3 regions of the Aminobacter sp. GW821-FHT11F06 genome follow, and region 1 is predicted to be linked to each of the others. Evidence: riboswitches for the same ligand, from Rfam matches in the RefSeq annotation. Region 1 holds a riboswitch; each other region holds the start of a gene.
What was found. Region 1 has a riboswitch for cobalamin ahead of AC1RTB_RS21915 (DUF1636 family protein). Riboswitches for the same ligand answer to the same signal wherever they lie in the genome.
Positions count from the first base shown of each region.

Region 2: it holds a riboswitch for cobalamin, as region 1 does, so the genes downstream of both, bluB (5,6-dimethylbenzimidazole synthase) here and AC1RTB_RS21915 (DUF1636 family protein) in region 1, are expected to answer to the same signal.
Region 3: it holds a riboswitch for cobalamin, as region 1 does, so the genes downstream of both, AC1RTB_RS09300 (ABC transporter ATP-binding protein) here and AC1RTB_RS21915 (DUF1636 family protein) in region 1, are expected to answer to the same signal.

Region 1 covers NZ_JBXARL010000010.1:23,471-25,730, reverse strand. The annotation lists gene AC1RTB_RS21920 (winged helix-turn-helix domain-containing protein) at 1-826, shown strand, start outside; cobalamin riboswitch at 821-1,026, shown strand; gene AC1RTB_RS21915 (DUF1636 family protein) at 1,096-1,506, shown strand; gene cobW (cobalamin biosynthesis protein CobW) at 1,503-2,260, shown strand, end outside.
Region 2 covers NZ_JBXARL010000003.1:79,841-82,100, forward strand. The annotation lists gene galU (UTP--glucose-1-phosphate uridylyltransferase GalU) at 1-769, shown strand, start outside; cobalamin riboswitch at 832-1,016, shown strand; gene bluB (5,6-dimethylbenzimidazole synthase) at 1,063-1,779, shown strand; gene AC1RTB_RS08315 (outer membrane beta-barrel protein) at 1,776-2,260, opposite strand, start outside.
Region 3 covers NZ_JBXARL010000003.1:297,160-299,419, reverse strand. The annotation lists gene AC1RTB_RS09305 (MFS transporter) at 1-1,134, shown strand, start outside; cobalamin riboswitch at 1,167-1,380, shown strand; gene AC1RTB_RS09300 (ABC transporter ATP-binding protein) at 1,493-2,260, shown strand, end outside.

The DNA.
Region 1 (2,260 bases):
GGTGGTTGACCGTGGCCCGATCGCCGCTTCCGACATCGAAGGCGCCAAGGGCTCCGGCGGCTGGTGGGGATGGAGCCAGGAGAAGCACGCCTTCGAATGGCTGTTCTGGGCCGGGCGCATCACCACCCATTCGCGCCGCGGTTTCGAGCGGCTTTACGATCTGCCCGAGCGCGTATTGCCCTCGGCTATCTACGACCTGCCCGTCCCTGCCGCAGCCGACGCCCATCGCGAGTTGCTGCGCATCTCGGCCCGCGCCCATGGCGTGGCGACGGCTGCCTGCCTGCGCGACTATTTCCGCCTGTCGCCCGCCGACATGAAAGGCCGCCTCGAAGAGCTGGTCGAAACGGGCGAACTGATTCCCGTCCGCGTCGAAGGTTGGGACAAGCAGGCCTATCTCCACGCCTCGGCCCGCATTCCGCGCAAGGTTCAGGCCCGCGCGCTTCTCGCGCCGTTCGATCCGCTGGTGTTCGAACGCAGCCGCGCCGAAAGCCTGTTCGGCTTCCGCTACCGAATCGAGATCTACACTCCGGCCGAAAAACGCCAGTACGGCTATTATGTGCTGCCCTTCCTGCTTGGCGAACGAATCGTTGCCCGCATCGACCTCAAGGCCGACCGCCCCGCCGGTGTCCTGCGCGTCCATGCTGCTTACGCGGAGCCTTGTGCCCCGCCCGAAACGGCAGCCGAGCTCCATGAAGAGCTGAAGCAGATGCGCGACTGGCTCGGCCTCGAGCGTATCGAGGTCACACCAGCCGGCGACCTCGGCCCCGCACTGAGCGACATTGCGGGTCGCTCCCTCACGTTGACTCCACCCCTCGCGAAAGCCTAAATCGACCCAGACGGTCTCCTCCCGGCAAGGGGAGGAGCTAAGAGGGAATGCGGTGCGGCGCTTTTGGCGTCAAATCCGCGGCTGTCCCCGCAACTGTAAGCGACGAGCCAAGGCCAGTAACCACTGGGGGTCCTCCCGGGAAGGCGGCACGAAGGCGACGACTCGCGAGCCAGGAGACCTGCCGTCTGAAACATTGATCCGATCGCCTGGCGGGTGTCCCAGGCAAGGAGCCTGGTATTTTGGAACTTGACGACAATCTCTCGGTCGAAATTTTAGACGCATCCAGCGATAGCGCCGACCTGCGCGCCGCAGCGGATGTGACGATTCTCGTCTGCTCATCCTGCCGCGACGAGAACGGCTCGGACGCTCATCCGCGCGCAGGCGCCAGACTCGCTGAAGCCACACGCGCCGCCGCTGCCAATGAAGGCATCACCGTTCGCAGCGTCGAATGCCTCGGCAATTGCAAGCGCCGGCTCAGTGCCGCGATCCTGCGCGATGGCTCGTGGAGCTACGTCTTCGGCGATCTCGCCATTAGCTCGGGCGACGACCTGATCACCGGCGCAAAACTCTTCGCCACCTCGACCGACGGCCTGATCCCATGGCGTGGCCGTCCCGACAGCCTCAAGCGCGGCCTTGTCGCGCGCATCCCTCCCCTCGACCTCATCAAGGAAGACAAATGACCGCCTCCGTCGAACGCGTTCCCTGCACCGTCGTCACCGGCTTTCTCGGCGCCGGCAAGACGACGCTGCTCCGCCACATCCTCGAAAACGCCAAGGGCAAGCGCCTCGCCATCATCGTCAACGAGTTCGGCGATGTCGGCATCGACGGCGAAATCCTGAAGGGTTGCGGCATCGACGTCTGCCCCGAGGAAAACATCGTCGAACTGGCCAATGGCTGTATCTGCTGCACCGTCGCCGACGATTTTGTGCCCGCACTGGACCAGATCCTGTCGCGCACGCCCAGCGTCGACCACATCCTGATCGAGACTTCCGGCCTGGCGCTGCCCAAGCCGCTGATCCAGGCCTTCCAGTGGCCGAGCGTGAAGAGCCGCGTGACTGTCGATGGCGTCATCGCCGTTGTCGACGGCCCGGCTCTGGCCGAGGGCAAGGTCGCCTCCGACATGGATGCGCTCGCCGCCCAGCGCGCCCAGGACGAGACGCTCGACCATGACGACCCGATCGAAGAGGTGTTCGAGGACCAGGTCGCCTGCGCCGACCTCATCATCCTGTCAAAGGCCGACCTGCTCGATGAGGCAGGCCTTGCGCGCGCCAACGCCATCATCGGCGAGCATCTGTCGCGCGCCGTCAAGATCGTGCCGACCGCGCATGGCAAGGTCGATCCCTCCGTGCTGCTCGGCCTCGGTCTCGCTGTCGAAGAAGACATCGAAAACCGCAAGACCCATCACGACGGCGCCTTCGACCACGAGCACGACGA
Region 2 (2,260 bases), on a different contig from region 1:
CGTGGTCGATGAGGCACGCGAAGCCGGCATCGAGCATTTCATCTTCGTCACCGGCCGCAACAAGGCTGTCATCGAAGATCATTTCGACGTCCAGTTCGAACTCTACGATACACTGGCCCAGCGCGGCAAAAGCGAACAGCTTGAACGGCTGCAGCGGCTGCAGCCGGGGCCGGGCCAGACCTCGTTCACCCGCCAGCAGGTGCCGCTTGGCCTTGGCCATGCTGTGTGGTGCGCGCGCGAACTTGTCGGCGACGAGCCCTTCGCGCTGCTTTTGCCCGACATGATCATGCAGTCGGAAAAGAGCTGCATGCGCCAGATGGTCGAGCTTTACGCCGAGACCGGCAACAACATCATCGCTGTGCAGGAGTGCGATCCCGCCGAGACGCACAAATATGGCATCGTCGGACAGGGCAAGGCCGTCCACACCGGCTTCGAGATCGAAGGCATGGTGGAAAAGCCCAAGCAGGGCACGGCACCTTCCAACCTCTTCATCAATGGCCGCTACATCCTGCAGCCGGAGATTTTCAACATCCTGGCCAGCCAGGAGCGGGGCGCCGGCGACGAAATCCAGCTGACCGACGCGATGCTGAAGCTCGAGAAGATGCAGCCTTTCTACGGCTACCACTATCGTGGCCGCACCTTCGACTGCGGCTCGCCGGAAGGCTTCGTCGAGGCCAATGTCGCCTTCGCTCTGTCGCGTTCCGATCTCAACAAGAGCATGGCCGGTGTCATCGAAGGCCTGCTGCACGAGATGAAGCCCGGCCGCTGATGCCATGTCGCTGACGCGCCAAATTTGGACGCGCAGCGGCGTAGCAACCGAGGTCCGCGTCCTGTAGACATATTCTGCCAGGTGCCCGCAGCGATGCGGGAGAATCGGGAACACGGTGCAAATCCGTGGCGTGCCCAACGCTGTAAGAGGGACCGTATCGGCAAAAGCCACTGTTCATCTTGAACGGGAAGGTGTCGACAACGGGTTGAACTCGAGCCAGAAGACCGGCCCGGCAGAAATCGTCCACCGCATGGTCAGGCGGCGGAAAACGATTGCTCGCAAGGGGACACGCGATGCCGGCTGACCATTCCGATTGTTTCGACCAAACTGCCCAGGATGCGGTCTACCGCGCCATCTTCACGCGCCGCGACGTGCGCAGCCATTTTCTGCCCGATCCGCTCGAAGACGATGTGCTGGCGCGGCTCTTGATGGCTGCCCATCACGCACCGTCGGTCGGTTTCATGCAGCCATGGAATTTCATCGTCATCCGTGACGTCGAGCGCAGGCAGAAGGTGCGCGACCTGTTCTTCGCTGCGCGCCAGCAGGAACTGCCGCGGATCGCCGAGGAAAAACAGGCACTCTACCGCAAGCTCAAGCTTGAAGGCATCTGCGAGACCCCGCTCAATCTTGTCGTCACCTGCGACCGCAGCCGTTCGGAGAATTCGCCGCTCGGACGCTGGCACAATCCGGAAATGGATCTCTACAGCACCGTTTGCGCGGTGCAGAATTTCTGGCTGGCGGCGCGTGCGGAAGGCGTCGGCGTCGGCTGGGTCAGCATCCTCGACCGAGAGGCGCTGAAAAGTCTGCTCGGCATCCCCGAACATGTCGTGCCGGTGGCTTATCTCTGCGTCGGACGGGTTTCCGAATTCGCGCAAAGGCCCGATCTCGAAAGGCATGGCTGGGGCAGCCGCCTGCCGCTGGCCGACCTCATCATGAGTGAGGTGTTTTCGGGACAAGGGGAGGAAGCGCTGAAGGCAATCACCGCCGGACTGGCTGTGCCCAGTCCCTAGCGCTGGATTTTCACGCCGAGGAACACGCTGTTGGTCTTGCTGTCGCGGTTGGGCAGCGTGCTGTTGAAGGTCTCATGACGCAGCCGGCCGGTGAGGCCGGCATAGCGGTTGACCCACCAGGTCAGGCCTGCTTCAGCGGTCAGCGTCATATCGTGGTCTTCAGAGTCGGCATAATCGCGCCAGCCGGCGCCCACTGCTGCCATGGCCGTGAGGTTCGCGCGGATTTCGCGCTCGACGCTAAGGCGCCCGGCGTAGAGAATCGAACCGCTTTCGCCCGGAGTGGTCGACCCCTCGACGAAGGTCGCGCCGTTGAAGCCGACAATGGTGCCACGGATCGGCGACCATCTGAGGTCGGCGGCAATAGTCGGTTCGGAGATGGTCTTGAGGCGATCGTCGTCGAAGTTTTCGCTGATCCAGCCGGCCGAAAGCTCGCCGCCGAATTTCTCGCCCATGTCTAGCTCGACGCCGGCGCGCGCGCCGA
Region 3 (2,260 bases), on a different contig from region 1:
TCCTTTTGCATCGGCACCACCGAATTCGTCATCATGGGGCTATTGCCCGAGGTCGCGGCCGACCTCGGCGTGTCTATCCCGGCGACGGGGCTACTCGTCACCGGCTATGCGCTTGGCGTGGTCATCGGGGCGCCGATCATCGCCATCGGCACGGCGCGATTGCCGCGCAAGCCGGTGCTGATCGGGCTTGCAATGCTGTTCGTGCTCGGCAACCTGCTCTGCGCCATCGCCCCGACTTACTGGACGCTGATGGCCGCCCGCGTCATCACCGCCTTCGGCCACGGCGCCTTTTTCGGCATTGGCTCGGTGGTGGCGGCGAGCCTTGTGCCCAAGAACCAGCGCGCCAGCGCCATCGCCCTTATGTTCGCCGGCCTGACGCTCGCCAACATCCTGGGCGTGCCCGGCGGCACTGCACTTGGCGAAGCCTATGGCTGGCGCATGACCTTTTTCGCTGTCGTTGTCATCGGGTTGATCTCGGTCGCGGCAATCGCCTTTCTGGTGCCGGCAGGCGTTGCCCCTCCCGGCAAGGGCGGCATCGCGGGCGAGGTCAAGGTGCTGGGCAAGCTGCAGGTGTGGCTTGCGATGATCATCTCGGCACTCGCCTCGGGCAGCCTGTTTGCCGTCTTCACCTACATCAAGCCGATCCTCACCGACGTCACCGGCGTATCGGTGGATTCGGTGACCTGGATCCTGCTTTTGTTCGGCGGCGGCATGACCATCGGCAACATCATCGGCGGCAAGCTCGCCGACTGGAAGCTGATGCCGACGGCCCTTGGCGCACTGATCATCATGGCCGCGATCCATGTCGCCTTCGCCGCGTGGAGCACGAGCGCGCCACTGGCGATCCTGCTCATTTTCATGTGGGGCGTCATCACCTTCGTCATCGTGCCGCCGATGCAGATGCGCGTCGTTGAGACCGCATCCGAGGCGCCCAACCTCGCCGCGACCCTCAACCAGGGCGCTTTCAATGCCGGCAACGCCGCCGGCGCCTGGATTGGCGGTGCCGCCATTTCCTGGGGCGTGAGTTATGCCGACCTGCCGCTTGTCGGCGCGGCGATTGCACTTTGCGCCTTTGGCGTAGCGCTTTTGTCCTTCACCCTCGACAGGCGTGACGCAATCGAGCAAGCCGCATGACGCTTTAGCGATTGTCAGCAGTCCGTAGCTGCTGTAGCCACGACAACGATGGTTCCTGCGGCCCGACTCGGGCAACGGGATTAAATGGGAACACGGTGAGACGTTCGTCTGGACGCGAAACCGTGGCTGCCCCCGCAACTGTGAGCGGATAGCAAATCGGAGACATGCCACTGGCCGCGAGGCCGGGAAGGTTCCGAGGCGCGATCACCCGCGAGCCAGGAGACCTGCCATCATCTGTGCAATTCAAACCGGCCGGGGTGTGCCGTGGAGATGATGATGATGGCGATTGCCTATTCGATAGGTTTCGGTTCGCTGATCGGATCGTTCCGCCTGCTCCGTGCTTTCACGGAGAAAAGGCATGCTCGACCGTGTTCATGCGGCTAGCCGTCTCGTCGGCGACACCCCAGCCGAGCTTGATATCGACGCCGTCAGCTGGGGACCTCGTCCCTCGCAGCAGATTCTCGCGCCCGTAAGCATCCGCATAGCACCCGGCGAGTTGCTGGCGATCGTCGGGCCGAATGGTGCTGGCAAGTCGAGCCTGCTGCGCTGCCTCTATCGCTATCATCGCCCGAGCGGCGGCACAGTCAGGCTCGACGGCACCGACATCTGGAAGATGAAGCCGCGCGATTGCGCCCGCCGCATCGCAACCGTGTTGCAGGAACCGGCTTCCGACTTCGGCCTGACGGTGGCCGAGATCGCCGAACTGGGCCTGACGCCGCATGCGACGCGCATGCGCACCGGCGACGAAGATTATGCCCAGGTCGAGACGGCGCTGTCGCTGCTCGGCCTGACAAAACTTGCCGCGCGCGATTTCGGTTCGCTGTCGGGCGGCGAAAAGCAGCGCGTGATGATCGCCCGCGCGCTGGTGCAGAAGCCCGACCTCCTGATCCTCGACGAGCCGACCAACCATCTCGACATCCGCCACCAGCTCGAAGTGCTCGAACTGCTGCGCACGCTCGGCTGCACGGTCATCGTGTCGCTGCATGACCTCGCCCTTGCCTCGGCGCATGCCGACCGCGTGCTGGTGATGGATGGCGGCCATGCCGTTGCCGCGGGCAGCCCCACCGACATCCTGACGCCCGAACGCATTCGCGCAAGCTTTGCGGTCGGAACCACGCTCGACAGC